Linked DNA regions of Pseudosulfitobacter sp. DSM 107133. The protein of the gene in region 1 interacts with the protein of each later gene in a pairwise test. Links are inferred from orthologs where the notes say so. Each region holds a gene or a part of one and is shown on either strand. Other genes may lie near its edges. The genes, in order: DSM107133_RS02110 and ftsZ.

Region 1 (14,486 bases):
CAAATCAGGGGGCCGAGCGAATGCATGACCTGTGCGCAGATTCTTGCCAACCCTCGTGAATGTTTTGGCTATTTTTGACCGAAGACAGATTTTTGGGGAACCGCAGCGCCCCCTAGCTTTTGTCGCGCCAGCGGTTCACGATGGGATAGCGGCGGTCCAGCCAGAACGCGTGTTTGGTCAGCCGCGCCCCCGGTGCCGACTGGAACCGTTTGTATTCGCTCAGGAACAACAGTCGCTCGACCTTTTGCGCTGTCTCGCGTGCAAAGCCTGCGGCGACGCAATCGGCAATGCTGCCGTCCTGATCCACCAGAATGTCCAGTATCGCGTCCAGTTCGGGGTAATCGGGCAGGCTGTCGCTGTCTTTCTGGTCGTCGCGCAGTTCGGCGCTGGGGGGTTTGGTGATGATCCGCTGTGGGATCACCTGCCCCGCATTGCCCATCATCCAGTCGCGGTGGTTGGCGTTGCGCCATGCGCAGGTGGTGAACACGCGCGTCTTGTACATATCCTTGATCGGATTGTACCCACCGGCCATGTCGCCATAGATCGTGGCATAGCCGACCGCGACCTCGGATTTGTTACCAGTCGTCAGCAACATTTCCCCGAACTTGTTGCTCATCGCCATCAGCAAAAGGCCGCGCAGGCGCGACTGGATGTTTTCCTCGGTCAGGCCGGGCTCCATGCCCGCAAACAGTGGCGCAAGCGTGTTGGTGATCGCGGCACGCCCTTCGGCGATGGGGACATAGTCATAGTGGCAGCCCAGCGCCTTGGCGCAACTTTCGGCGTCTTCCAGACTGTCCGGGCTGGTGTATTCCGACGGCAACATCACGCAGCGCACGTTTTCGGGGCCGATGGCATCGGCGGCGATGGTCGCCACCAGCGCGCTGTCGACGCCACCCGACATGCCCAGCAACACCTTTTTGAATCCCGTCTTGGCCATGTAATCGCGCAGCGAGCGCACCATGATGTGATAGTCCTGCTCCCACTCGTCCGGCTGCGGGGCAATCTCGCCCTCGACCACGCGCCAGCCGTCAGGGCCGCGTTCCAGATCGACATGGGCGATGGTTTCGGCCAGCACCGGCAACCGCATGGCCAGCTTGCCACCGGGGTTCAGCGCAAAGGATGCGCCGTCGAACACCTGATCGTCCTGACCGCCCACCATGTTCAGATAGATCAACGGCAGGCCGGTCTCGACCACGCGGGCAACCATATGGTTCAGCCGCGTTTCCATCTTGTCGCGGTAATAGGGCGATCCGTTCGGCACCAGCAGAAATTCCGCGCCGGTCTCTTGCAGGGTCTCGGCCACATCCTCGTGCCATGCATCTTCGCAGATCGGACTGCCGACACGGGCGTTGCCCACGCTATAGGGGCCGCCCAGGGGACCTGCATCAAAGATGCGCACCTCGTCAAAGACGGTCTCGTTCGGCAGGTGATGTTTCAGCACGCGGCTGACAATGCGCCCGCCACGACAGATCAGATAGGCGTTGAACAGTTCGGTGCCTTCGACCCAGGGGCCGCCGATGGCCAGCGTCGGCCCGTCAGCGCAGTCAACCGCCAGCGCCTTGACCGCCTCGATCGCTGCAATGTGAAACGCGGGCTTCATCACCAGATCCTGCGCGTTGTAGCCGGTGATGAACATTTCGGGCAGGGCCACCAGATCGGCACCTGCGTCGCGGCCTGCCTCCCATGCCGCGCGGGCCTTGGCCGCGTTGCCGTCGATGTCACCGACAGTGGGGTTCATCTGTCCCAGGGTGATGCGAAAAGTGTCGGCCATGCCTGCGCTCCGAAAATTGCTCATTGCCCCTATACGGTCTGGCCGCCCGGCGTGAAAGACCCCCGCAGGCAATTCGCGGCAACCACGCGCTTGTGTTGCCCTGAATGGCGGCAAAGCCATTGCGACCCCCTCGCGGTTTCTTTACCCTTTGGCAACGATCCACGGGGGCCACCCCTTCATCGCCAAAGGTGCCAAATGTCCACACGCAGCCTGTTCTTTTGCCTCGCCCTGCTTCCTGCCATTGCCCATGCGCAGGACAGTCAGGTGCTGACCAAGCAATATGACGACGGTGGCATTTACGAAGGCACGTTCAAAAACGGCCTGCAAAACGGCACCGGCACCTATCGGTTGCCCAACGGCTATGAATACACCGGCACCTGGGTCGACGGCGAAATCAAGGGCGAGGGCGTGGCGCGCTTTCCCAACGGGTCTGTCTACGAGGGCAATTTTGAAAAGGGCAAACCCGAAGGTTTCGGCAAGATCACCTTTTCTGATGGCGGCACCTATGAAGGCGACTGGCAAGCCGGCGCAATCATGGGTCAGGGTGTGGCGCTGTATGCCAACGGCGTGCGCTACGAGGGCGCGTTCCGCAATGCCAAACACCACGGCAAAGGCGTGATGCAAAGCCCCGGTGGCTATGAATACAAAGGCGACTGGGTTGATGGCGTCAAACAGGGTGTGGGCACCATCACCTACCCCGACGGCGCGGTTTATGACGGCGAGATTGCCAACGGCGAACGTGACGGCACCGGCACGCTGACCATGCCCGACGGGCTGGTCTATGCAGGCAAATGGGTCAACGGCCAGATCGACGGCAATGGCAAACTGACCCAACCCAACGGCGACATCTACGAAGGCGACCTTGTCGCCGGACGCCGCGAGGGCAAGGGGCGCGTGACCTATGCCAATGGCGATGTCTACGAAGGCGATTTCAAGGACGACCGCCGCGACGGCACCGGCACCTTTATCGGCAACGACGGCTACACCTATATCGGCAACTGGGTCGCGGGCCAGATCGAGGGCAAGGGCCGCGTGACCTACCCTGACGGCTCGGTCTACGAAGGCGACTTCCGCGACGATCTGGCCGATGGCACCGGCAAGATCACCTATGCCGACGGCGCGACCTACGAGGGTGGCTGGACCGCGGGCGTCATCGAAGGGCAAGGCAAGGCGGTCTATCCCAACGGTGTCGTCTACGAAGGCGGTTTCAAGAATGCCAAGAATGACGGTCAAGGCGTTATGACCTATGCCGATGGCTACCGTTACGAAGGCGGCTGGCAGGACGGGCAACGCCACGGCGCGGGCAAGGCCACCTACCCCGATGGCACCGTCTATGAGGGCAACTTTGAAAACGGCCAGCGCCACGGCACCGGCAAAATCGTGATGTCGGACGGGTTTACCTATGAAGGCGAATGGGTGCGCGGCGAGATCAGCGGCACCGGCACAGCGACATATGTGAACGGCGATGTGTACGAAGGCACCTTCCGCGCGGGCAAACGTCAGGGCAACGGCACCATGCGCTATGCCACCGGCGAGGAAGCCTCGGGCGATTGGGACAACGGCGCGCTGAAGCCGGAAGGTTAGGGTCCAGACCCTATGCTATGCCGAAACGGCACGCTGCACAGGCGGGTCCGTCTTCTTTGGTTCAGAAAATCCCCGCCGGAGGCACCGCGCCGCGCGCCAGCGTGGTGCAAATAATAATTCTGCCCCCTTTTCATTCATTCGCAGGCCTGTATAAGATTTCTCCATGATACAGGTCGCACATATCCCTACTGCCCGCGCTTCGCGTGCGATCCTGCGTGACCTACTGATCCTAATTCGCCTCTGAGCGTGCCATTCGGCGCGCCCGCTCAGAGGGGAGTGCCGCGCGCCACTGGCTTTTAGGACAATAAAGAGATCTCACATGACCCAAGAACAAGACCGCGTTGTCATTTTTGACACGACCCTCCGCGACGGTGAACAATCGCCCGGGGCCACCATGACCCACGCCGAGAAGCTGGAAATTGCCGGCCTGCTCGATGAAATGGGCGTCGACATCATCGAAGCAGGCTTTCCCATCGCATCAGAGGGCGACTTTGCCGCCGTTTCCGAGATTGCGAAGAACGCGAAAAACTCGGTGATCTGCGGCCTTGCCCGCGCGCAGCTGCCCGACATCGACCGCTGCTGGGAGGCCGTAAAACACGCGGCCCGCCCGCGCATTCACACCTTTATCGGCACCTCGCCATTGCACCGCGCGATCCCCAACCTGACCATGGACGAAATGGCCGAACGTATCGACCAGACCGTCAGCCACGCGCGCAACCTGTGCGACAACGTGCAATGGTCACCCATGGATGCCACCCGCACCGAGGCGGATTATCTTTGCCGCGTCGTGGAAATCGCGATCAAAGCGGGGGCGACCACGATCAACATCCCCGACACGGTCGGCTATACCGCCCCGCGTGAAAGTGCGGCGTTGATCCGTATGTTGCTGGAACGTGTTCCCGGCGCCGACGAGATCATCTTTGCCACCCATTGCCACAACGATCTGGGCATGGCGACCGCCAACAGCCTGGCCGCTGTCGAGGCCGGCGCGCGCCAGATCGAATGCACCATCAACGGGCTTGGCGAACGCGCGGGCAACACCGCGCTTGAAGAGGTCGTGATGGCCTTGCGGGTGCGCAACGACATCATGCCGTTCCAGACCGGCGTGGACAGCACCAAGCTGATGAACATCTCGCGCCGTGTTGCGACTGTTTCCGGTTTCCCCGTGCAGTTCAACAAGGCCATCGTCGGCAAGAACGCCTTTGCCCACGAAAGCGGCATCCATCAGGACGGCATGTTGAAGAACGCCGAAACCTTCGAGATCATGCGCCCCGAGGATGTGGGCCTGACCGAGACCAACATCGTGATGGGCAAACACTCGGGCCGCGCGGCGCTGCGTTCGAAACTGGAAGACCTCGGGTATGAGTTGGGCGACAACCAGCTGAAGGACGTGTTCGTTCGCTTCAAGGAACTGGCCGACCGCAAAAAGGAAATCTACGAAGACGACCTTATTGCGTTGATGCGCACCACGACCGATCCCGAAGAGGACCGGATCAAGCTGGTGTCGATGCGTGTCATCTGCGGCACCGAGGGCCCGCAGCAGGCCGACATGACGCTGGACGTCGACGGCGTTGAGCACAAGACCAGCCAGACGGGCGACGGCCCTGTGGATGCATCGTTCAACTGCATCAAGGCACTGGTTGCGCACACAGCACGCTTGCAACTGTATCAGGTGCACGCCGTGACCGAAGGCACCGACGCGCAGGCCACTGTTTCTGTGCGGCTTGAGGAAGACGGGCGGATTGTGACCGGTCAGTCAGCCGATACAGACACGGTCGTGGCATCGGTTCGCGCCTATGTCCATGCGTTGAACCGTTTGCTGGTGCGCCGCGAAAAGGGCGGGACTGACAAGCGCGAAATCAACTACAAAGACGTGAGTTGAGCCACACGCAGTTCGTGAAACATGAAAAAGGGGCAGAGGGATCATCCTGTGCTCCTTTTTTCGTGGCCGATGCGCTGAATACCCTGCCTGCCCACGCAAAAGCGGCCGGATGTCTCCACCCGGCCGCTTCAGTCGTTCATGCTTTGTCAGCGCAGATCAGAAGCTGGTCAGACCTGCAACCGAACCTGTCGCGCTGCTGATCACGTTGCCCAATGTGCGACGCGAAGAGGTGCGGCGGCCCAATTCATAGTTCACGCCAAAACTGACCTGGTCGATGTTCGGTGCGCCGTCGATGTTGATGCGGCCCAAAGCCAGCTCGACATTCGCGCCTTCGACGAACTCATATTGGCCTCCAACGGTAACCGATGTGCCGTCTGTACCGGCCAGATCGAAATAGGACACCGAACCGATGGCCGAGAACCCGTTGCCAAAGCTGTAGCCGCCGGCAACCGAGACCAGGTCCAGACCGTCTGTCGAGATCACGTCGGCCTGCACGTTGTAGATGTCCATGTCATAGTCGGCGAAGCCTGCGAACAGTGTTTCACCTTCGATGCGGATGATATCCAGACCGACGGTGCCGGTCGGCGCAACGTCCCACGACCCGAACAGGGTGTAGACAGTGTCGTTCAGATCGGACGACTCGCCAATTGCGGCGCCCAGTGCATAGGTGCCCATATCGTAATAAGCGAAAACCGATGTCAGGCTGGTGTCCGAACCGGCAAGATCCAGCGAGCTGTAATCCAGGCCCAACGACACGCCATTGTTCAGGCGGTATTCTGCGGCAAGCGAGCCATAGTCCAGATCGGTGCCTTCGAGATCGAAGTGCGCCGCCTCGCCCGAGAACGTCCATGCGTTGGCTGTGTACTCAATGCCGACACCCAGAACGGTCAGGTCGGCAGCGCCGGCGCCGTCCGCGTCCAGGCGGTGTTGTTTGATGAATGCGTTGCCGTAGGTCAGTTCACCAGCGGCGGCGACAGATGCCGTTGCGCAGATTGCTGTGGCGATGATTGCGGTGCGGAACATGATGTACCTTCGTTTCTTGTTTGCTACTCGGAAGGTCGGAATACGCCTTTGGTCCGCCGCCGACAGGGTGAACCGCAGGTTGTCCAAAATGTACCGCCGGCTTGTGACCTTCACGCCACAAGCCATAAGGCGCTGTACAATCAGCGCCAAGCTTAACGATTATTTATCAATGGCTTGACTGTCTGCCGCTGTCAGTAGGGGTCTTTCGCCTCCCTATTTTCGCTCAGCGACTCTTGTGACCGCAGCACGATGCGCTCAACGGCGTCGGCCAGATGTACTTCGGCGATGTGGTCATCGCCTGCCGCGACCCGGATCTTGTGCGCTTCCATCAGAACGGCGGCATGGCTGGACCCGCGCGGAGGGATGAATTTGTAGCAGGCCAGTTCGATCAGCAACCCGCAGGGGTCTTTGAAATAGATCGAATCCATGAACCCGCGGTCCTTGACGCCCGAATTGCCGATGCCGCGCGCCTTGAGCCGGTCAGGCACCTGCCCGAATGTGGCGCGGTCCACTTCGAACGCCAGATGGTGTACACAGCCCACTTCCATCGGCGTGCGACGGTTGTCGGCCTTGCGGGCGTCGTTGGTAAAGACTGTTATCAGCCGCCCGTCTCCGGGATCGAAATACAAATGCCCCTGATCGGGATCGTCCAGATTGGGCTGATCGAAAATGAACGGCATACCCAACACACCCTCCCAGAAATCAATCGTGGTCTGCCGGTCGGCACCGGTCAAGGTTATGTGATGAACACCCAGAACCTGAAGTTTGCGCATGATTATTCTCCCTTTTTCATCGCGGAACTTAGCACGCGCAGCCCTGTGCGCCATATCCTGTTGGCCGGAGTACGTTTTTGCGATCTGCGCCCAAAGGCTGCGCATCTATCAAGCTGCGCGGGAACCCGCGTAACCAAGACCCAATCGGCCCTTTCGTCTGGCGCGACACATCCCTATAAGTCGAGCGCCCGCAGCAATCATGACTCGCGGGCCAAAACGTATTGACGAAGGGTACGCGCATGTCGTGGTTTGGAAATTTGGGTGGTCTGTTTTCTTCGGATATGGCCATTGATCTCGGAACGGCTAACACTCTGATATACGTAAAAGGCAAGGGCGTCGTTCTGTCCGAGCCTTCGGTTGTGGCCTATCATATCAAGGATGGCGTCAAGAAAGTGCTCGCCGTGGGTGAAGATGCCAAGCTGATGCTGGGCCGGACGCCCGGCAGCATCGAGGCGATCCGCCCGATGCGCGAAGGCGTGATTGCCGACTTTGACACCGCCGAAGAGATGATCAAACATTTCATCCGCAAGGTGCACAAACGATCGACATTTTCCAAACCCAAGATCATCGTCTGCGTGCCCCATGGCGCGACCCCCGTTGAAAAACGCGCAATCCGCCAGTCGGTTCTGTCCGCAGGCGCCCGCCGCGCCGGGCTGATTGCCGAACCGATTGCGGCGGCCATTGGTGCCGGGATGCCCATCACCGACCCGACCGGCAACATGGTCGTGGACATCGGCGGCGGCACAACCGAAGTTGCCGTTCTGTCGCTGGGTGACATTGTTTATGCCCGCTCGGTCCGTGTCGGTGGCGACCGCATGGACGAGGCGATCATCAGCTATCTGCGCCGCCAGCAAAACCTGCTGGTCGGTGAAACCACTGCCGAACGCATCAAGACATCCATCGGCACCGCCCGTATGCCCGACGACGGGCGCGGCACCTCGATGCAAATCCGTGGCCGCGACCTGTTGAACGGTGTGCCCAAGGAAATCGAAGTGACCCAGGCGCAAATCGCCGAAGCGCTGGCCGAACCCGTGCAGCAGATCTGCGAAGCGGTGATGACCGCGCTGGAAACCACGCCGCCCGATCTGGCGGCGGACATTGTCGACCGTGGCGTGATGCTGACAGGCGGCGGGGCGCTGCTGGGTGATCTGGATCTGGCCCTGCGCGAACAGACCGGTCTGGCGGTGTCGATTGCCGACGAATCGCTGAACTGCGTGGCCTTGGGCACCGGCAAGGCGCTGGAGTTCGAAAAGCAGCTGCGTCACGCCATCGACTACGACAGCTAAGCCTTGGGCCCCTTTGCAAAAAGGGGCCATTTGCGGCACAGTCGATGCATACCTTCGCCGCGCCGATCAAACCGCAGGTGAGATTTTACGTTGGCCAAAGACCGTTCCTCATCATCTGATTATGTCGCTCCGATCCGGCGGCTGCTGACGGCTGTTCTGGTTCTGGCGCTGATTGCCACCTTTGTCGTCTGGCGCATCGACAGCCCGCGCGTCGAACGGTTCCGCGCGCAGGTCACGGACCGGATCGTGCCGAATTTCGACTGGGCGATGGCCCCCGTCACCGGCACCATCAATCTGGTGCGCAACTTCCGCAGCTATCAGCGTATCGCGGAACAAAACGCCGAACTGCGCCGCGAGCTGCGCAAGATGCAGGCGTGGAAAGAGGCCGCCGTTCAGCTGGAACAAGAGAACGCGCGGCTGCTGGACCTGAACAACGTGCGGCTGGACCCGCGTTTGACGGTGATTTCCGGCATGGTCCTGGCAGACAGCGGATCGCCTTTTCGCCAATCCGTGTTGCTGAACGTGGGCGCACGCGACGGGCTGGTTGACGGCTGGGCCACAATGGATGGCATCGGCCTTGTCGGGCGTATTTCAGGCGTGGCCGAGAACACGGCGCGGGTGATCCTGTTAACAGATGCCTCAAGCCGCATTCCCGCGACGATCCAGCCGTCGGGACAGCGTGCCATTGTGGCCGGCGACAACAGCCCCAACCCGCCGGTGGATTTTCTGGAAAACCCCGATCTGGTGCGCCCCGGTGACCGTGTGTTTAGCTCGGGCGATGGCGGTGTGTTTCCGGCGGGCCTGCTGATCGGCGAGATAGCCAAAGACCCCGGCGGGCGCTTGCGCGTGCGTCTGGCGGCCGATTACGAGCGGCTCGAATTCCTGCGGGTGCTGCGCCACTATGGCAACGAACCGGTCAGCGACACAGCCCGGATCATAACCCCGGAGCAGGCTACAGGGGCGGTGAATGAGTGAACAGTCACAACCCCGTCTGTGGCTGATGCGTGCCGCTTTTTGCGGGCTGGTGCTGCTGATTCTTTTCTTTCAACTGCTGCCGTTGCAAACCCAGCCGGGACAATGGGCGCCGCCCGACCTGTTGATGGGCTTTGCCTTTGCCTGGTCGGTGCGCCGGCCCGAATATGTGCCCGCCCTGATGTTGGCCGCGCTGCTGTTGCTGGCGGATCTGCTTTTGCAGCGCCCTCCCGGCCTGTATGCTGCGCTGGTGCTGTTGGCTTGCGAAAACCTCAAGGGTCGTGCCCGTGCCTTGCGCGCGTCGACGCTTGTTGCCGAATTGTTGACCGTGGCCATGTTGATGGTCGGGGTCGCTGTGGCGTATCGTCTGGTTCACAAAGTGATGTTGATTGACACAGCACCGATGGGCCTGTCGCTTTTGCAACTGGGGCTGACCATCCTGAGCTATCCCTTGGTGGTGCTGGTCACCCACAGCATCATGCGGGTCCGCAAAACCGGACCGGGCGATCTGGAAACGACAAGAGGCCGCATATGAAACGCACACGCGCCGAGGCCGAAGCCGGCAACCGCACGATTTCGCGCCGCGCCGCCGTTCTGGGCGGCATGCAACTGGCCTTTGTCGGCGGGTTGGCCGCGCGGATGAACTTTTTGCAGGTCGACCAGGCCGATCAGTTCCGGCTGCTGGCCGAAGACAACCGCATCAAGGACAGCCTGATTCCCCCTGCCCGTGGCGAAGTGTTTGATCGCAACGGCGTGCAACTGGCCAAGAATGTCCCGTCCTACCGCATCGTCGTCAAACGCGAGGACATCGGCGATGTCGACGCCGCGCTCGAACGGCTGTCCCGCGTGGTCAAGCTGGATCCTGACGAGCTGGAACGCGCGATGATCGAGATGAAACGCTCGGCCCCGTTCCATCCGATTACCATTGCCGAAAACGTGTCTTGGGAGGATATCAGCCGCGTCAGCGTCAATGCCCCTGCCCTGCCCGGCGTCACACCCGAAGTCGGGCTCAGCCGCATTTACCCGCTGGGTTCGGACTTTGCCCATGTGCTGGGCTATGTCGGACCGGTCAGCGACTATGACCTTGAACAGATCGAAGCGCCCGACCAATTGCTGCTGATTCCACGCTTTCAGATCGGCAAGGTCGGAGTCGAAGCCAAGCAAGAGGAACGTCTGCGCGGCAAGGCCGGCGTGAAACGTGAAGAGGTCAACGCCACGGGCCGCGTCATGCGCGAACTGGACCGCCGCGAGGGGCGACCGGGGGCAGATATTCAGCTGACCATCGACGCAAATCTGCAAAACTACGTTCAGGCCCGGCTGGGCGAAGAAAGCGCCAGCGCGGTGGTGATCGATTGCGAGACCGGCGATCTGGTGGCCATCGCCTCGTCGCCGTCGTTCGACCCCAACCTGTTCGTGCGCGGCATTTCCGTGGCCAATTACAAGGAACTGACTGAAAACCTTCACCGTCCGCTGGCGTCAAAATCAGTGCAGGGGGTTTATCCTCCGGGGTCAACGTTCAAAATGATGACGGCGCTGGCTGCATTGGAAGAGGGCATGGCCCAGCCTGACGAGACGGTCTATTGCCCCGGCTATCTGGAAGTGGCCGATCGTCGCTTTCACTGCTGGAAGCGGGGCGGGCACGGCTATGTCGATCTGCAAAACAGTCTGAAACAGTCCTGCGATGTCTATTATTACGATCTGGCCCTGAAGGTCGGGATCGAGAAGATTTCGGCCATGGCACAACGCTTTGGTCTTGGGGTGCGTCATGATGTGCCGATGTCGGCCATTTCGCAGGGCCTGACGCCGACAAAGGACTGGAAGCGGCGCGTCCACGGCCAGGACTGGGTGATTGGCGACACGGTCAACGCCTCGATCGGTCAGGGCTATATGCTGGCGTCACCGCTGCAACTGGCGGTCATGACCGCCCGTATTGCAACAGGCCGCACTGTGACGCCCCGTCTAGTGAAGTCGGTGGACGGCATCGAAGAGCCGTCAGGCGCCGGTGAAAGCATGGGATTGAACGAAAACAACCTGCGCAAGATGCGCCGCGCGATGTACGATGTGGTGAACGACCGGCGCGGCACGGGCTATGGCAGCCGGATCATCACCGAAGGCATGCGCATGGCAGGCAAAAGCGGCACCAGCCAGGTTCGCAACATCACCGCCGCCGAACGCGCACGCGGTGTTGTCAACAACAACGACCTGCCGTGGGAGCGGCGCGACCATGCGCTGTTCGTAAGCTTTGCCCCCTTCGAAAACCCCAAATATGCCGTCTCCGTCATCGTCGAACATGGCGGTGGCGGGTCGTCCGCTGCGGCGCCGATTGTACGCGATATCACCTTGCAGGCTCTCTATGGCGGTGAGCCGCCGCTTGATGCCTATCCAACCAAAGACCGGGGCCGGATCAAGACCCAGCAAGAGCACCTGCGCAGCGTGCGTCCCCTGGCCGATCTGGGTGGCTCAGATCAGGCATGAGCTATCTTGAATACTCCGTCAAATCCGTCCCCTCGGGATTTCGCAAAATCCTGTATCTGAACTGGCCGCTGACGATCCTGCTGTCGTCCGTCGCCGGTGTCGGCTTTCTGATGCTTTATTCGGTGGCGGGTGGCTCTTATACGCCATGGGCCGAGCCGCAGATGGAACGCTTTGGTGTGGGTCTGGTCCTGATGGTGCTGGTCGGGATGGTGCCGATCTGGTTCTGGCGTTCGGTGTCATCGGTGGCCTATGGCATTTCTGTGATGCTTCTGGTTGCGGTCGAATTGTTCGGGTCTGTCGGGATGGGGGCGCAACGCTGGATTGATCTGGGCTTTATGCGCTTGCAGCCGTCCGAGCTGATGAAGGTCACGCTGGTGATGTTTCTGGCGGCCTATTACGACTGGCTGCCCCCGGCCAAGAAGTCGCGCCCCGTCTGGGTGCTGATACCGGTGGTGATGATATCGATCCCCACGGCACTGGTGCTGGGCCAGCCCGACCTGGGCACCGCCATCCTGTTGCTGGCGGCGGGTGGCGGCCTGATGTTTCTCGCCGGTGTCCACTGGGCCTATTTCGCGGCTGTTCTGGCGGCCGGAATCGGGCTGATTGCCGCTGTGTTCCAGTCGCGCGGCACGCCCTGGCAGTTGATCAAGGATTACCAGTACCGCCGGATCGACACGTTTCTTGATCCCTCCTCGGACCCGCTGGGCGCCGGATATCACATCACACAGTCCAAAATCGCACTGGGATCGGGTGGCTGGACCGGGCGCGGGTTCATGCAGGGCACGCAATCGCGGCTGAACTTCCTTCCCGAAAAACACACCGACTTTATCTTTACCACGCTGGCTGAAGAGTTCGGCTTTGTCGGCGGGTTTTCCCTGCTGGTGCTCTATGCGCTGATCATCTTTTTCTGCGTCGTATCAGCCATCAACAACCGCGACCGGTTTTCGTCGCTGCTGATCCTGGGACTGGCGCTGAACTTTTTCCTCTTTTTCTCGGTGAATATGTCGATGGTCATGGGATTGGCGCCCGTTGTGGGTGTGCCTTTGCCGCTGGTCAGCTATGGTGGCTCGGCAATGCTTGTGCTCATGCTCGCCTTCGGCTTTGTTCAAAGCGCCCATATCCACCGACCAAGGTAATCTATGATCAACGTACTTTTCGCCGCCCAGCCTGACGGTTGGGACAGCTATGAAACCCCGCTGAAACAGGCCATTGCCAATGCGGGTGTCACGGCATTTCTGGCCAGGGATATTCCGCCCGAAGACGTAGATTACATCGTCTATGCGCCCAGCTCTCCCTTGCAGGACTTTACCCCCTACACGCGGGCCAAGGCGGTGCTGAACCTGTGGGCGGGGGTGGAAAAGATCGTGGGCAATCCGACGCTGAACATTCCGCTGACGCGGATGGTCGACAGCGGGTTGAGCCAGGGCATGTGCGAATGGGTCACCGGCCACACCCTGCGTCACCATCTGGGCATGGACGCGCATATCAACTGCGCGCCCGGGCACTGGGTCAACGTGGCCCCGCCGCTGGCATGGGACCGCAAGGTGACGGTGCTGGGGCTGGGCGAACTGGGCACGGCCTGTGCGCAGATGCTGTCACAGATCGGCTTTGACGTCACCGGCTGGTCGCGCAGTGCCAAGGACATTGACGGCATCCGCTGCCTTTCGGGCGATGCGGGTCTGACACAGGCGCTGACGGGGGCGGAGATCGTCGTGCTGCTGTTGCCCGACACCCCCGCGACCGAAAACACGCTGAACGCCGACACGCTGGCGCTGCTGGCGCAGGGTGCGTGTATCATCAACCCTGGACGCGGTCCCCTGATCGACGACGACGCATTGCTGGCGGCACTGGATTCGGGCCAGATCGGCCATGCGACGCTGGACGTGTTCCGCATCGAACCGCTGCCCGAAGCACACCCTTATTGGCACCACCCGCGCGTGACCGTAACGCCGCATGTGGCGGCAGAAACGCGGGCAAAATATTCGGCCCTGACAGTCGCTGAAAACATCCGGCGCGGCGAAGCGGGCGAGCCGCTGCTGCATCTGGTGGATCGCACGGCAGGGTACTGACCCGCCGCGTTCAGTCGCTTGCCGCGCCATCCGCAAAGCGCTGCAACAGGCGTTGTCTGATCTCTGACGGCTCGGCGCCTATCGCCTGCATCACCTGATCCAGCTGGCCGCGTGCGCCGTGCAGCTGGTCCAGCAGCGACATGATGATCACCAGCGCATCCTCGTTCACCTCGAAATCATCCGTCAGCTCGCACAGCAGGGTGATCCGGCGAATGTCCAGGGTGCGGTAGCGTGGCCCGTCAGGGGTGCTGACCGGGGTCACGATGCTGAGCCGCTCAAAATGGCTGAGGCGCTCGGCCGTCAGCGAGGTGACGCTTTCGATCACCTGCGCGCGGGCGTAGACATGTTTCATGCTGTCTCCTTTCCTGCGCGCGGGTCATAGGGGTGATCTGCCCGCCAGTTTTCCATGAAAGTTTTCAGGGCGGCATCAATCTTGGGCGGGCTGACAATGCGCAGCGTGATCCGTTGGTCACCCTTGCCCGCGCGACCTTTGATGCCGCGCCCTTTCAACCTCAGAACCTGCCCCGAGCTGGCACCGGCCGGCACACTGACCTTGACCGTTCCCGACACCGTGCGCACCGGCACCTTGCCGCCCAGAATGGCCTCGTCAATTGTAATGGGCAACGTGACGACAATATCATCTCCGTCACG
Region 2 (14,472 bases), 2.0 Mb from region 1 along the record:
TGGATCGGGCTGCTGGTGATGGGGGCCGGCGTGTCGGTGTTGCGCTGGCCGGTGATCTACCTGGGCCGCTGGCTGCGCGGGCGGACGCTGGGCAAGTGATTGTGACCCCGGTTTTTGTTCCGCCGCTGATTTTGGGCGCTGTGGCATTCTATCTGGGGGTGCGGGGCTATATCCGCCTGTATCTTTACTATGTGCCGCTGTCGCTGGTGATTATCGCAGGGCTGTTGTGGCTGGTTGCGGGTGTGCCGCCCTATGTCAACAGTGTGGTGTTGGCATTGCTGGCAATGGGCCTGTTTCTTTGTGCCTGTTTTGGTATGGGGTGGATCATTCACCGTATCCTGACCCACAAACCCCGAGACTGACATGACTGATCTGCCGCCCGTCCGAGGCAAACTGACCCCGAAACGCGAACTAAGCGATTTGACATGGCTGCGTGTGGGTGGGCCTGCCGACTGGCTGTTCCAGCCTGCGGACACCGATGATCTGGCGCAGTTTCTGGCGGCCTTGCCGGATGACGTGGCGGTGTTTCCGATGGGCGTGGGCAGCAATCTGATCGTGCGTGACGGTGGTTTGCGCGCGGTGGTGGTCCGGCTGGGGCGCGGGTTCAACGGAATTAACGTGGACGGTGACACGGTAACGGCGGGTGCCGCCGCACTGGACGCCCATGTGGCGCGGCGCGCGGCGGACGCGGGCGTGGACCTGACATTCTTGCGCACCATTCCGGGCAGCATCGGGGGGGCCGTGCGGATGAACGCGGGCTGCTACGGCAGCTATACGGCAGATGTTTTCCAATCTGCGCGCGCGGTTCTGCGCACGGGGGACGTGGTGACGCTGACGCCTGCGCAGATGAATTTCCGCTATCGTCAGAGCGATCTGCCCGAGGGCGCGGTGCTGGTATCCGCCACCCTGCGCGGCCCTGCGGGGGAGGCCGGCGCGCTGCACGACCGTATGGCGGCCCAGTTGCAAAAACGCGATGAAACCCAGCCGACCAAAGACCGCAGCGCCGGATCGACCTTTCGCAATCCCGCCGGGTTTTCGTCCACGGGGCAGGCAGATGATGTACACGACCTGAAAGCCTGGAAGGTGATCGACGATGCAGGCCTGCGCGGGGCCATGGTGGGCGGCGCGCAGATGAGCCCGAAGCATTCCAATTTCATGATCAACACCGGCGATGCCACCGCTGCCGACCTTGAAAACCTTGGTGAAAAGGTGCGAAAAGAGGTTTACGCAACCCGCGGTATCACGCTAGAGTGGGAAATTATGCGTATCGGCGAACCGAGCCCGGATTTGCCGGTTTGCAAGATGGCTAAAAGACCAGAATAACGACCAAATAAACGATAAGGGCCGCAACAGGCCACAACGATAAGAGTCCGCAAAAGGGCTTGGGATACAGAGGCACCAAGGTGGGTCAGTCGAGCAGGACACCCCCGAAAGTGGCGGTACTATTGGGTGGACCTTCCGCTGAGCGCGAGGTCTCGCTCTCAAGTGGACACGCTTGCGCTGCCGCGCTGAGGGACGAAGGATTTGACGTGGTCGAGGTCGATGCAGGCCGCGACCTTGTTGCGCGTTTGCAGGACATCAAGCCCGATGCCGTTCTCAACTGCCTGCACGGGCGTTGGGGCGAGGACGGCTGTGTGCAGGGTCTGCTGGAATGGATGGGCGTGCCCTATTCGCATTCCGGCGTGCTGGCCTCGGCGCTGGCGATGGACAAGCAGCGCAGCAAAGAAGTGTTCCGCGCCGCCGGTCTGCCGGTGGTCGACAGCATGATCTGCTCCAAGGTCGAGGTGATGGCGGGCCATGTGATGCCGCCGCCCTATGTGGTCAAACCCAACAACGAAGGCTCGTCTGTCGGCGTTTATCTGGTGGGCAAGGACAACAACGGCCCGCCGCAGCTGGACGACAACATGCCCGCCGAGGTCATGGTGGAAACCTTTGCTCCGGGGCGCGAGCTGACGACCAGCGTGATGGGCGACCGCGCGCTGACCGTCACGGATATTCTGACGACCGGCTGGTATGACTACGACGCCAAATACAAACCGGGCGGATCGACCCATGTGGTGCCTGCCGAGGTGCCGCAGGAAATCTTTGATCTGTGCATGGAATACGCCGTGCGTGCGCACAAGGCGCTGGGGTGCCGTGGCATCAGCCGGACCGATTTCCGCTGGGACGAAAGCCGGGGCGCTTCGGGGCTGATCCTGCTGGAAACCAACACCCAGCCCGGCATGACCCCCACATCACTGTCGCCCGAACAGGCCGAGAAAACCGGCATGTCCTTTGGTAAGCTGTGCCGCTGGATGGTGGAGGATGCCTCGTGCAACCGCTGATCCGCCGCGCCAAGACACCCAGGGCCGATCCGGCACCCTCGCGTTGGGCGTGGCGGTTGCAGCGGCTGATGCTGACGCCGGGATTTCGGTTCGGGCTGCGCTTTGGCGTGCCCTTTGTAATCGTCTTCGCGGGGGCCAGCATCTATCTGTCCGATGATGCGCGTCGTCAGGTGATCCTGGACACCGTGGCCGAAGCGCGCCGCGCCATCGAGGAACGTCCCGAATTCATGGTACAGGTGATGGCCATCGACGGCGCCAGCACCGAAACCGGCGAAGACATTCGCGAAATCCTGCCGATTGATTTCCCTGTATCCTCCTTTGATCTGGACCTTGAGCATATCCGGCGCACGGTCTCGGGGCTTGATCCGGTCAAGGAAGCCTCGGTGCGCATCCGTCCGGGCGGCATTCTGCACATTGAAGTCACGCCGCGCGTGCCTGTCGCGATCTGGCGCCAGCCCGACGGGCTGACCCTGATTGACGAGACCGGCGCCCATGTGTCGGGTCTGGCCCGCCGCAGCCTGCGCCCCGACCTGCCGCTGGTGGCAGGGGACGGGGCCGACAAGGCTGTTGCCGAAGCGCTGACACTGGTCGAAGCCGCCGCCCCGCTGGGCAGCCGGCTGCGCGGTGTCGTGCGCGTTGGTCTGCGCCGCTGGGATCTGGTGCTGGACCGCAATCAACGGGTGTTGTTGCCAGAAGAGGGGGCTGTGTCCGCGCTTGAGCGCGTGATTGCGCTGGAGAATGCGCAAGACCTGCTGACGCGCGATGTCGCGCGGGTGGACATGCGTCTGGCGCAGCGTCCCACGGTAAAAATGAACGAGGCTGCCACGCAAGAATGGTGGCGTATCCGGCAAATCGAGATGAATGGGCAGTGATATGATGAATGACCTCTATGACAGCCAGCGCAGCATGCGCAACATGCGCAAGATGGCGATGCAACGTGGTGTTGTGGCCATTCTGGACGTAGGATCGTCCAAGATTGCGTGCCTGGTTCTGCGCTTTGACGGCTCGGCCAAGATGGACGAAGGCGGCGAGATCGGCTCGCTCGCCGGACAATCGGGCTTCCGCGTCATCGGGGCTGCGACCACGCGGTCGCGGGGGGTGCGCTTTGGCGAGATCTGCGCCATGGGCGAAACCGAACGCGCCATTCGCACCGCCTTGCAGGCTGCGCAAAAGATGGCCGGAATCCGTGTGGATCATGTAATTGCCTGCTTCGCCGGTGCCGAGCCGCGCAGCTATGGGCTGGATGCGCAACTGGAAATGGACGGCGATCTGGTCAGCGAACAGGATGTGGCCCGCGTGCTGGCGCGCTGCGACGTGCCTGATTACGGCGAAGACCGCGAAGTGCTGCACGCACAGCCGGTGAACTTTGCGCTGGACCACCGGTCGGGTCTGTCCGATCCGCGCGGCCAGCTGGGCAACACGCTGTCCGTGGACATGCACATGCTGACGGTGGATGCCGCGGCGGTGCAGCATCTGGCGCATTGCATCAAGCGCTGCGATCTGGAACTGGCCGGCGTTGCGTCGTCTTCCTATGTCTCCGGCATCTCGGCCTTGGTCGAGGATGAACAGGAGCTGGGGTCGGCCTGTATTGATCTGGGTGGCGGCACCACGGGCATTTCGATCTTTATCAAGAAGCACATGATCTATGCCGACGCGGTGCGCATGGGCGGCGATCACGTCACATCGGATATTTCGATGGGGCTGCAAGTGCCGATGGCCAATGCCGAGCGGATCAAGACGTTTTACGGCGGCGTGCACGCCACGGGCATGGACGACCGCGAGATGATCGAGATCGGTGGCGACACCGGCGATTACGAACACGACCGCCGCACCGCCAGCCGCGCCGAGCTGATCGGGATCATGCGGCCTCGGGTCGAGGAGATTCTGGAAGAGGTGCGCGCGCGTCTGGATGCGGCGGGTTTCGACCATCTGCCCAGCCAGCAGATCGTGCTGACCGGGGGCGGCAGCCAGATCCCCGGTCTGGACGGGTTGGCGTCGAAAATTCTGGGCCAGCAGGTCCGTCTGGGCCGTCCGTTGCGCGTACACGGTCTGCCACAGGCCGCCACGGGGCCGGGGTTTGCCTCGGCCGTGGGGCTTGCACTGTTTGCCGCACACCCGCAGGACGAATGGTGGGATTTCGACATTCCTGCCGACCGCTATCCCGCGCGCTCGCTGCGCCGCGCCGTGCGCTGGTTCCGCGACAACTGGTAGGGCAAGGCGCAACCTGCCGCCGGTCATTTCTTGCCGATGCGCGCCGGATTGGGCTGGCGCGAATCCGCACCCTGTAATAGGGTCACGGCAAGGTCCGAAGAGACCCGCGGCAGACCGAGCAGTCAGCCAAACAGACATATCAACCTCGCGCCCCCTGGCTTTTGGGCGCATTCAAAACGGGCTTGCGCTTTGCATGCCTGCTACCTCTAGGTGCAGGGTGCACCATTGCTTTGCCCACATCATACGGTGTGATCGGCGAAATCCCGCGTCTTTGCCAAAAAAACATCAACATTTTGGGGTTGTTGGCCAGTTTTGACGTGACGTGCTTGCGCGCAGTCTTTAAGATCAGGTCAGATTTGGGACGAAAAACACCGCGAATGCGGGCCGGAACACAAAAACAGGCGGATTAGTGATGACATTGAACCTCTCTATGCCGGGGCAGGACGAACTGAAACCACGGATCACCGTGTTCGGGGTCGGCGGTGCCGGTGGTAACGCGGTCAACAACATGATCGAAAAAGAGTTGGACGGCGTCGATTTCGTTGTCGCCAACACCGACGCGCAGGCGCTGCAACAATCTGCCGCCGCGAACCGGGTCCAGCTGGGCATCAAGGTGACCGAAGGGCTGGGCGCTGGTGCGCGGGCCACTGTCGGGGCTGCGGCTGCCGAAGAAAGCATTGAACAGATCGTTGATCACCTGGCGGGGGCACACATGTGCTTTATCACCGCGGGCATGGGCGGCGGCACCGGCACCGGTGCGGCCCCGATCATCGCACAGGCTGCCCGCGAACTGGGTGTTCTGACCGTTGGCGTCGTGACCAAGCCCTTCCAGTTCGAAGGTGCCAAGCGGATGCGTCAGGCCGAAGACGGCGTTGAAGCCCTGCAAAAGGTTGTTGATACGCTGATCATCATTCCCAACCAGAACCTGTTCCGGCTGGCGAACGAGAAAACCACATTCACCGAAGCCTTCTCGATGGCAGATGATGTTCTGTATCAAGGCGTTAAAGGTGTGACCGACCTGATGGTCCGTCCTGGCCTGATCAACCTCGACTTTGCCGACGTGCGCGCCGTGATGGACGAGATGGGCAAGGCGATGATGGGCACCGGCGAGGCCGAAGGCGAAGATCGCGCCATTCAGGCCGCCGAAAAGGCCATCGCGAACCCGCTGCTGGACGAAATCAGCCTGCGCGGCGCCAAAGGTGTTCTGATCAACATCACCGGTGGCCACGACCTGACCCTGTTCGAACTGGACGAAGCCGCCAACCGCATCCGCGAGGAAGTGGACCCCGAGGCGAACATCATCGTCGGTTCCACGCTGGACACGGACATGGGTGGCATGATGCGCGTCAGCGTAGTTGCCACAGGTATCGACGCCGTCGAGGTGAACACCGAAATGCCGGTGCCGCGCCGCAAGATGTCGGCACCGCTGAAACCTCAGGTGACGCAGGAAGAAACCCCTGTCGCCGCAGCACCAGCGCCCGTGAAGGCGCCGGTCGAAGAGGTCTATGAAGAAGAGTATGCTTCGGCGCAGACCCCGCAGGAACCGACATTGTTCGAAGAGATGAATGTTGAACAGGCAGCTGCCGAAGATATGGCCGAAGATATCTTTGCCGAAGACGACAGCGATGCGTTGCCGCCGCCCGCCTATCAGCCGGAAGTGGCCGCATTCGAACCGCAGCACCACGACTCGCTGAACGCCGAACCGGATACATTCGTCGCCCCCCGCGCTCCGACGCCCGGCACGCCGTCGCCCGAAGCACTGGCCCGTCTGCGCGCCGCGGCGCAAAAGGCGGCACCCGCTGCGACACCGCGTCAGGCACCCGCCGCAGCACAAGGCGAGCGCCCGCGCTTCGGTATCAACTCGCTGATCAACCGCATGACCGGACACGGTGAAGGCCAGCAGCCCGAGCGTGCGCAACAACAACCTGCGCGCCAGCAGCCTCCGGTTCAGTCGGGCCGCGCGGCGGCACCTGCGCCGCAACCGGTCGAAGCGCACGACCCCGATCAGGAACGTATCGAAATCCCCGCGTTCCTGCGTCGTCAAGCGAATTAATGTTCGCTAGATTGTAACGAATTGGGCCACCTTCGGGTGGCCCTTTTTCGTTTGTTCACAGGGGCTTATGTGTCTCCAAGCGCCTTATTGCCGGTTCTGAATCGGGATGTTTCATTACGTTACAAAGATTGAGTTGAGAGACGGTGCCCCGACCACTAGTTAAGATACACCGCTAACAGTTCAGGACAGACCAACGTGCAAACAACCATCAAATCTCCGATCAGCTTTACAGGAACCGGTCTGCATTCCGGCAAGCCTGCGACGCTGACCATTCGGCCCGCAATGGCCGAACACGGGATCTGGTTCGCACGTCGCGATGTGGATGGCGACGCGCTGATCCCCGCGCGTTGGGATGCGGTGAACCGTTCGCCCCTGTGCACCAAGCTGGAAAATGCTTCGGGCGCCACCGTGTCGACCGTCGAACATGTGATGGCGGCGCTGGCGGGCTGTGGTGTACACAACGCGCTGGTGGAAATTGACGGCCCCGAAGTTCCGATCCTTGACGGTTCTGCGGTGCCTTTTGTGCGCGGTATCATGCAGCGCGGTTTGCGTGCGCTGAACGTGCCTGTGCGTGCCTTCGAAGTGATGCGCGAAGTGACCGTGACCGATGGCGCGGCCAGTGCCACATTGCGCCCCTCGGATACGCTGCGCATTGATTTCGAGATTGATTTTGACGATGCGGCGATTGGTCACCAGCAGAAATCGCTGGTGATGAACAATGGCAGCTTCGCGCGCGAGCTGTGCGACAGCCGCACCTTCTGCCGTCAGGCCGATGTGGTTGCCATGCAGGCCAACGGTCTGGCCCTGGGCGGCAACCCTGGCAAGAACGCCGTGGTGTTCGACGGTGACCGCGTGCTGAGCCCTGGCGGTTTGCGCCATCGTGATGAACCCGTGCGCCACAAAATGCTGGATGCGCTGGGGGATCTGGCGCTGGCAGGGGCCCCCTTGATCGGCCACTATATCGGTGTGCGGTCGGGCCATTCGATGACCAACATCTTGCTGCGCAAGCTTTTTGCAACGCCGGATGCGGTGCGCATGGTGGTTTGTGATGCGCAGCAGTCGCGCCGCTTGCCGGGCTACGGTCTGGTTTGGGATGAAATTCCCCAAGTTGCGTAAGCGCGCGCAACGTGACATCTATCATTCAGTTTCAAGAACAGTGCATTGGGGCGTTTTGCCCCGTAATTTTCTGTGCTAGAGACTTTGTAATTCAGTCTGCGAGGCAGGCGATGGACAGTTGTGAGGATGGCAAGGCATGACCAGCGGCGGGACCCGAACCGGGGTAGTGTGTGCCCTCGTCTTGGCGACGGCGTTGAGCGCCTGTGGCAACGGCAAGGATCGCCCGACAACGGGCACGATCTTTAACCAGCAGGAAATTCCGCTGGAAACCTACACCGCCCAGCAGATTTTCGAACGTGGCGAATACGAGCTTGAGCGCAAGAAACCGGATCAGGCCGCGTTCTATTTTGCTGAAATTGAACGACTATATCCATATTCCGAATGGGCCAAACGTGCGCTGATCATGCAGGCCTTTGCCTATCATCGGGACAAGGATTACGAAAACTCGCGCTCGGCGTCACAGCGGTTCATCGACTTCTATCCCGATGACGATGACGCGGCCTATGCGCAGTATTTGCTGGCGCTCAGCTATTATGACCAGATCGACGAGGTTGGTCGCGATCAGGGGCTGACGTTTCAGGCGCTGCAATCCCTGCGCAAAGTGATCGAAGTGTACCCCAACAGCGAATACGCCAAGTCCGCGATTCTCAAATTTGATCTGGCCTTTGACCACCTTGCCGGCAAGGAAATGGAAATCGGGCGCTATTACCTGAAGCGGGGCAACTATACGGCTGCCATCAATCGCTTCCGCGTTGTGGTCGAGGATTTCCAGACCACGTCGCACACGGCCGAGGCGCTTCACCGTCTGGTCGAAGCCTATCTGTCGCTGGGGCTGACCCAGGAAGCACAGACAGCCGGGGCCATTCTGGGCTATAACTACCGTTCGACCGACTGGTATGAAGACAGCTACAAATTGCTGACCGGTCGCGGGCTGGAACTGGAAGCGGCGGGCGACAATTGGCTGAGCCAGATCTATCGCCAGATGATCAAGGGGCGGTGGCTGTAATCCTCAAAGGTTGCACCCACCCGACAGGCAACTGACATGCTGCGCGGGCTTGATATCTCGGACATGCTGATTATCGACCGGCTGGAACTTGCGTTCCAGCCGGGACTGAACGTGCTGACGGGTGAAACCGGCGCGGGCAAGTCTATCTTACTGGATTCGCTGGGCTTTGTGCTGGGCTGGCGCGGGCGTGCCGATCTGGTGCGGCAGGGCGCGGCACAGGGCGAAGTGACCGCGTGGTTTGATCTGCCTGACGGGCATCCGGCCTATGCCGTGCTGGAAGAGGCGGGGCTGCCCGCCAGCGACGAGCTGATCCTGCGCCGGATCAATACCGCTGACGGGCGCAAGACCGCCTGGGTCAACGACCGGCGTTGCTCGGGCGAGGTGCTGCGCGCCTTGTCGGACACATTGGTGGAATTGCACGGGCAGCATGATGATCGCGGGTTGCTGAACCCGCGCGGTCACCGCGACATTCTGGACGCATTCGGCGGGCTTGAAGGGCGCAAGGCAACGGTGCGTACCGCTTGGAGTGCCGTTGGCAAGGCCCGCAAGGCGCTGGACAAGGCCGAAACGGCGATGGCCGCGATCCGCGCCGAAGAGGAATTCTTGCGTCACGCCGTCGGCGAGCTGGACGCCCTTGCCCCAGAGCCGGGTGAAGAGGCATCGCTGGACGTCCGTCGTCGCCTGATGCAGGCCGCCGAGCGGATTCGCTCGGATGTGGTGAAAGCCTATGAAACATTGGGCTATGACGGGGCAGAGGGCGCGATGAGCAACGCCCTGCGCTGGCTTGAGGGCGCGGTGGACAAGGCCGAGGGCACGCTTGACGGTGCGATTGCCGCGCTGGGGCGCGCGATGGTCGAACTGGACGACGCCCAAAGCGGCATCGTCGCGGCGATTGACGGTCTGTCGTTCAATCCGGTCGAGCTGGAAGAGGCCGAGGAACGTCTGTTCGCCATCCGCGCGCTGGCACGCAAGCATGATGTGGCCCCTGACGAACTGGCGGTTTTCGCGGACACGCTGCGCGAGAAGCTGGCGGCGCTGGATGCTGGCGACGCCGGTCTGGCAGCCTTGCGAAGCGCGCTCAGCGCGGCGCATGGCACCTATGACACCGCCGCAGATGCGCTGCACCAGGCGCGCACCAAGGCTGCGGGCAAGCTGGACAAGGCGGTCAGCGCCGAACTTGCCCCCCTGAAAATGGAACGCGCGGTGTTCGAGACGCGCATCAGCGACGAAAGCGCAGGCCCCGACGGGCGCGATGCTGTGGCGTTCACCGTGGCCACCAACCCCGGCGCGCCTGCCGGGCCGCTGAACAAGATCGCATCGGGTGGCGAGCTGAGCCGCTTTCTGCTGGCGCTCAAGGTCTGTCTGGCTGGTGGTCAGGCGGGGCTGACCATGATCTTTGACGAGATCGACCGCGGTGTCGGCGGGGCAACTGCTGATGCTGTAGGCCGCCGTCTGAAAGCGCTGGCCGAGGGTGGGCAGGTGCTGGTGGTAACGCATTCGCCGCAGGTTGCTGCACTGGGCGCGCATCACTGGCAGGTGTCGAAATCGGTGGCCAAGGGCATGACCACGTCGCAGGTGATCCCGCTGGATGCGCCTGCACGGATTGACGAAGTGGCACGGATGCTGGCGGGCGATCAGGTGACCGAGGCCGCCCGCGCGGCGGCCAGCGCGTTGCTGGACGGCTGAGCATATGGGGGCGCTGCCCCCGGCGCTGCGCGCCTCCCCCGGGATTTTTTTGAACCAGAGAAGACGAGCGTGGGCCTTTTTGTTTGGCTTGGCCTGGCATAGAAATGCACAGCGGAAAGTGGCAGGACATGAGCAGCCCGAAACAGTCGATCTTTGCACAGTCATACGGTCAGGCGCTAGCCGCCTGCCGTGACGGGTTTCAGCTGGTCCGCCGCAGCGGGCCCTCGCAGATCCAGTTCTGGTTTATTGCCCTGCTGATCGGTATCGGGGCGGGCTTTGCCGCCTTGCTGTTTCGCAAGGGGATCTCCAGCTTTCAGTCATTTCTGTACGGCACCGATGATGTACAGCATTTGCACAGTTTTGCACAAAACCTGCCGTGGTACTGGATCTTGATGATCCCGATCTGTGGCGGTCTGGCCGTGGGGGTGATCCTGCACCTGTTTACCCGTGACGGTCGTGCGCGAAGTGTGGCCGAGGTGATCGAAGGTGCCGCGATGCACGAGGGCCGGGTTGAAACGCGGGCCGGTATTGCCTCGGCTTTGGCGTCTTTCATTACGCTGTCGTCGGGCGGATCGACGGGCCGCGAGGGGCCTGTGGTGCATATGGCGGCGGTGATTTCGACCAAGGTGTGCCGGTTCATCAAGGCAGACGGGGTGACAGGGCGCGACTTGCTGGGATGCGCCGTGGCGGCCGCGGTCTCGGCCAGCTTTAACGCACCGATTGCCGGGGCGCTGTTCGCGTTGGAAGTGGTGTTGCGCCATTTTGCGGTGCACGCATTCGCACCCATTGTTATTGCGTCGGTGGCGGGGACCGTCATCAACCGGCTTGAGTTCGGCGGCGTGACCGAGTTTCGTCTGGCCGAACCGGAAATGCTGCAGTTCTATGTGGAACTGCCTGCCTATCTGTTGCTGGGGCTTGTCAGCGGGCTGGTGGCCGTGGTGCTGATGCGCGCGGTGTTCTGGGCTGACGATCTGGGCACCATCGTGCAGACCCGCACTGGCCTGCCCCGTTGGCTGCGCCCTGCGCTGGCGGGGGCCTTGCTGGGCGGCATTGCAATCTTTTACCCCCATATCATCGGGGTCGGGTATGAAACGACCTCGCTGGCGCTGACCGGCGCGCTGGGGCTGCGCGAGGTGATGGTCTTTGCAGTGCTCAAGGTGATAGCGGTTGCCATCACCATGGCGGGGCGCATGGGCGGTGGGGTGTTTTCGCCCTCGCTGATGGTGGGGGCGCTGACCGGTCTGGCCTTTGGGCTGATTGCGACGGGCGTGTTCCCCGATGTGTCGGGGTCGGTCACGCTCTATGCGCTGGCAGGCATGGGCGCGGTGGCCGCTGCGGTGCTGGGCGCGCCGATTTCGACCACGCTGATCGTGTTCGAGCTGACGGGTGACTGGCAGACCGGTCTGGCCGTGATGGTGTCCGTATCGCTGAGCACCGCATTGGCCAGCCGTTTGGTGGACCGCAGTTTCTTTCTGACGCAACTGGAGCGGCGCGGCGTGCATCTGGCTGCGGGGCCGCAGGCCTATCTGCTGGCGATGTTCCGGGTGACAACGGTGATGCGCAAACCCGACGATCCGCGTGCGGCTGATGATGAAGCCTGTTGGGACATGATCCGTGCAGGTACCTATCTGGACGCATCCGCCACACTGGAAGCCGCAATGCCGGTGTTCGAGACCGCGTCGGTGGCGTTCATTCCGGTGGTGACATTGCAGGGAGAAGACATGCCGCCCGAACTGCTGGGCGCGCTGTTCCATGTGGATGCCTTGCGCGCCTACAACCGCGCGCTGGCGGCGACGGCGGCAGAAGAACACTCCTGATGCCGCTGCTGCACGTTCAGATTTTTTCGACCGTTACGCCGTTGCCTGCGTAAAAGGCCAGATAGTCTTTGATCTCGGTCATGTCGTCCTTGGGGGCTTCATAGCTCCATGCGACATTTTCCAGCGTGGTGGATTTGGTCACCACGGAATAGTAGCTTGCGTCGCCCTTGTGCGGGCAAAACGTGGTTTTGTCGGTCTTGTCCAGGAACGCCGTGGCGATGTCGCCGCGCGGGAAATAGATCACAAAGGGATAGTCGCCTTCGGTCAGTTCCAGCGCATTTTCGCTTTCACCGATGACGGCACCACCGGCGCGCACGCTCCATTTGCCTGTGGCAGGGCGGATTGTGATGTGATTGGCCATGTTATGTCCTCCTCGGATCGCTGAACGCAGTCTTTAGCAGCTTTGTAACAATCCCGCTATGTGTCAGATTGGTGCCGTAGCGTCCTTTAGCCAGACACGAGCGTCGGCGCTGACACGCGGGCCGATTTTTTCCAGAACGTCACTGTGATAGGCATTCAACCAGTCGCGTGACGGGGTGTCCAGTAGTGACGGCACAATCAGGCGGCGGTCAATGGGCGCATATGTCAGCGTGCGCCAGCACAGCATCGCGCGGTGCGTATCGCCGCCTGCGGGGGGAGTGGCGGGTTCCACCACCAGCAGGTTCTCGATACGGATGCCAAAAGCCCCCTCGCGGTAATAGCCGGGTTCATTGGACAGGATCATGCCCGGTTGCAGGGGCACATGGCTGATCTTCGACAGGCGTTGCGGCCCTTCGTGTACAGACAGATAGGCCCCGACCCCGTGGCCCAGACCGTGATCGAAATCCTGATGGGCATACCACAGGGGCGCGCGGCCGATGGCCTCGATGTCGCGGCCTGCCAGCCCCACGGGCCAGCGCAGGCGGGACATGGCGATCATGCCCGCCAGAACGCGGGTAAAGGCGGCCTGTGCCTCGGGCTGGGGCGTGCCGATGGCGATGGTTCGGGTGATGTCGGTGGTGCCGTCCAGATATTGCCCGCCGCTGTCCAACACGATCAGCTGGCCGTCTTGCAGGGTGCTGTCGGTTTCTTCGGTGACGCGGTAGTGCATGATTGCGCCGTTCGGGCCGGTGCCCGCGATGGTTTCAAAACTGATGTCCTGCAAGGCGTTGTCCCGCCGTCGGCTGGCTTCCAGCTGGGTGACCACTTCGGTTTCGCTGACCGTGCCGGGGGCCTGGGCATCCAGCCACGCCAGCAGTTCGACAACCGCCGCCCCGTCGCGCAAGTGGGCGTTGGCGCTGCCATCGATCTCGGCGGGGTTCTTGCAGGCCTTGGGCAGGGCACAGGGATCGTCGCCCCAGACACCGTTTGGCCCCACGGTGTCGGCAACAATGGCCGGCACCGTGGATTTTTCCATGCGCACAGGGCCGCGCAGACCCGCGATATGGGGCAGGAAGCTGTCGGGGGCATGGGGGGTGATGTCGGGGCCCAGATGCGCGCCCAGAGCGTCCAGCTTTGCCGCGTCCATGAACAGATCAACCCGCGCGTCGGCGTGCAAGACAGCCAGACCCTGAGCAATCGGATTCCGCGGGATGTCGGCGCCGCGGATGTTCAGCAGCCAGCACAGGCTGTCGGGCAGGGTGATGATGGCCGCCGCCTGACCGTTTTGTGCCAGTTCGGTGCTTAGGCGGGCGCGTTTGGCCTCGTGGCTTTCGCCCGCAAATTCCAGCGGATGCACTTTGGCCGGTTCCATCGCGGGGCCGGGCTGATCGGTCCAGATGGCATCAACCATGTTGTCGCAGGCTTGCAGGGCAATGCCGGCGCCGGTCAGCGCGTCGGTCAGTTGTTCGATCTGGCCCGCGGTGTGCAGCCATGGATCAAAGCCGATCACGCCGCCCGAGGGCATCTGTTCGATCAGCCAGTCTGCCAGCCCGGTTTCGGGCCACGGTACGGGGGTATAGACATCGGCCACCTGCGCCTTGACCTGAGTGCGGTAGCGTCCGTCGATGAACACGCCCGCCACCTCGCGCAACACGGCGCAAAAGCCTGCCGAGCCGGTAAAGCCGGTCAGCCACGCCAGCCGTTCGTCACGCGCGCTGACGTATTCGCCCTGGTGCGCATCGGCGCGGGGCACCAGAAATCCGTCAAGCCCTTGTGCGTCAAGAACGCTGCGCAATGCTGCCAAGCGGGGCGGGCCTTGCTCTGGCCGTGCGGTCACCTGGAACGACTGGAACATAGGCTTGTACCCTCTTCATCTTGTTACATAAACGCGCCGCGCAA

Evidence for each region.
Region 2: the proteins of DSM107133_RS02110 (region 1) and ftsZ interact in binary tests that used the Escherichia coli proteins (3 or more experiments, as listed by UniProt). The link is inferred for Pseudosulfitobacter sp. DSM 107133 from one-to-one orthologs.

What each region holds. Positions count from the first base shown.
Region 1 is NZ_CP085154.1:431,654-446,139, reverse strand. The notes cover bases 6,410-9,295. They hold DSM107133_RS02110 (rod shape-determining protein), read left to right. Parts: upstream 6,410-7,272; coding sequence 7,273-8,319; downstream 8,320-9,295. Other genes in these bases: DSM107133_RS02100 (rod shape-determining protein MreD), read left to right, coding at 9,287-9,295; mreC (rod shape-determining protein MreC), read left to right, coding at 8,410-9,294; DSM107133_RS02115 (VOC family protein), read right to left, coding at 6,452-7,033. In the rest of the region: DSM107133_RS02135 (NAD+ synthase), read right to left, coding at 113-1,771; DSM107133_RS02130 (2-isopropylmalate synthase), read left to right, coding at 1,967-3,355; DSM107133_RS02125 (2-isopropylmalate synthase), read left to right, coding at 3,675-5,237; DSM107133_RS02120 (2-isopropylmalate synthase), read right to left, coding at 5,394-6,260; more of DSM107133_RS02100, read left to right, coding at 9,296-9,826; mrdA (penicillin-binding protein 2), read left to right, coding at 9,823-11,766; rod shape-determining protein RodA, read left to right, coding at 11,763-12,902; DSM107133_RS02085 (glyoxylate/hydroxypyruvate reductase A), read left to right, coding at 12,906-13,835; DSM107133_RS02080 (hypothetical protein), read right to left, coding at 13,846-14,187; DSM107133_RS02075 (DnaJ C-terminal domain-containing protein), read right to left, coding at 14,184-14,486. UniProt on the Escherichia coli protein: Forms membrane-associated dynamic filaments that are essential for cell shape determination. Acts by regulating cell wall synthesis and cell elongation, and thus cell shape.
Region 2 is NZ_CP085154.1:2,471,436-2,485,907, reverse strand. The notes cover bases 4,396-7,267. They hold ftsZ (cell division protein FtsZ), read left to right. Parts: upstream 4,396-4,947; coding sequence 4,948-6,588; downstream 6,589-7,267. Other genes in these bases: lpxC (UDP-3-O-acyl-N-acetylglucosamine deacetylase), read left to right, coding at 6,784-7,267; ftsA (cell division protein FtsA), read left to right, coding at 4,396-4,535. Also shown: DSM107133_RS12170 (DUF2484 family protein), read left to right, coding at 1-99; DSM107133_RS12165 (hypothetical protein), read left to right, coding at 102-362; murB (UDP-N-acetylmuramate dehydrogenase), read left to right, coding at 364-1,323; DSM107133_RS12155 (D-alanine--D-alanine ligase), read left to right, coding at 1,404-2,324; DSM107133_RS12150 (cell division protein FtsQ/DivIB), read left to right, coding at 2,312-3,196; more of ftsA, read left to right, coding at 3,201-4,395; more of lpxC, read left to right, coding at 7,268-7,704; DSM107133_RS12130 (outer membrane protein assembly factor BamD), read left to right, coding at 7,841-8,710; DNA repair protein RecN, read left to right, coding at 8,747-10,396; DSM107133_RS12120 (chloride channel protein), read left to right, coding at 10,525-12,213; DSM107133_RS12115 (DUF427 domain-containing protein), read right to left, coding at 12,230-12,574; DSM107133_RS12110 (aminopeptidase P family protein), read right to left, coding at 12,638-14,428. UniProt on the Escherichia coli protein: Essential cell division protein that forms a contractile ring structure (Z ring) at the future cell division site. The regulation of the ring assembly controls the timing and the location of cell division.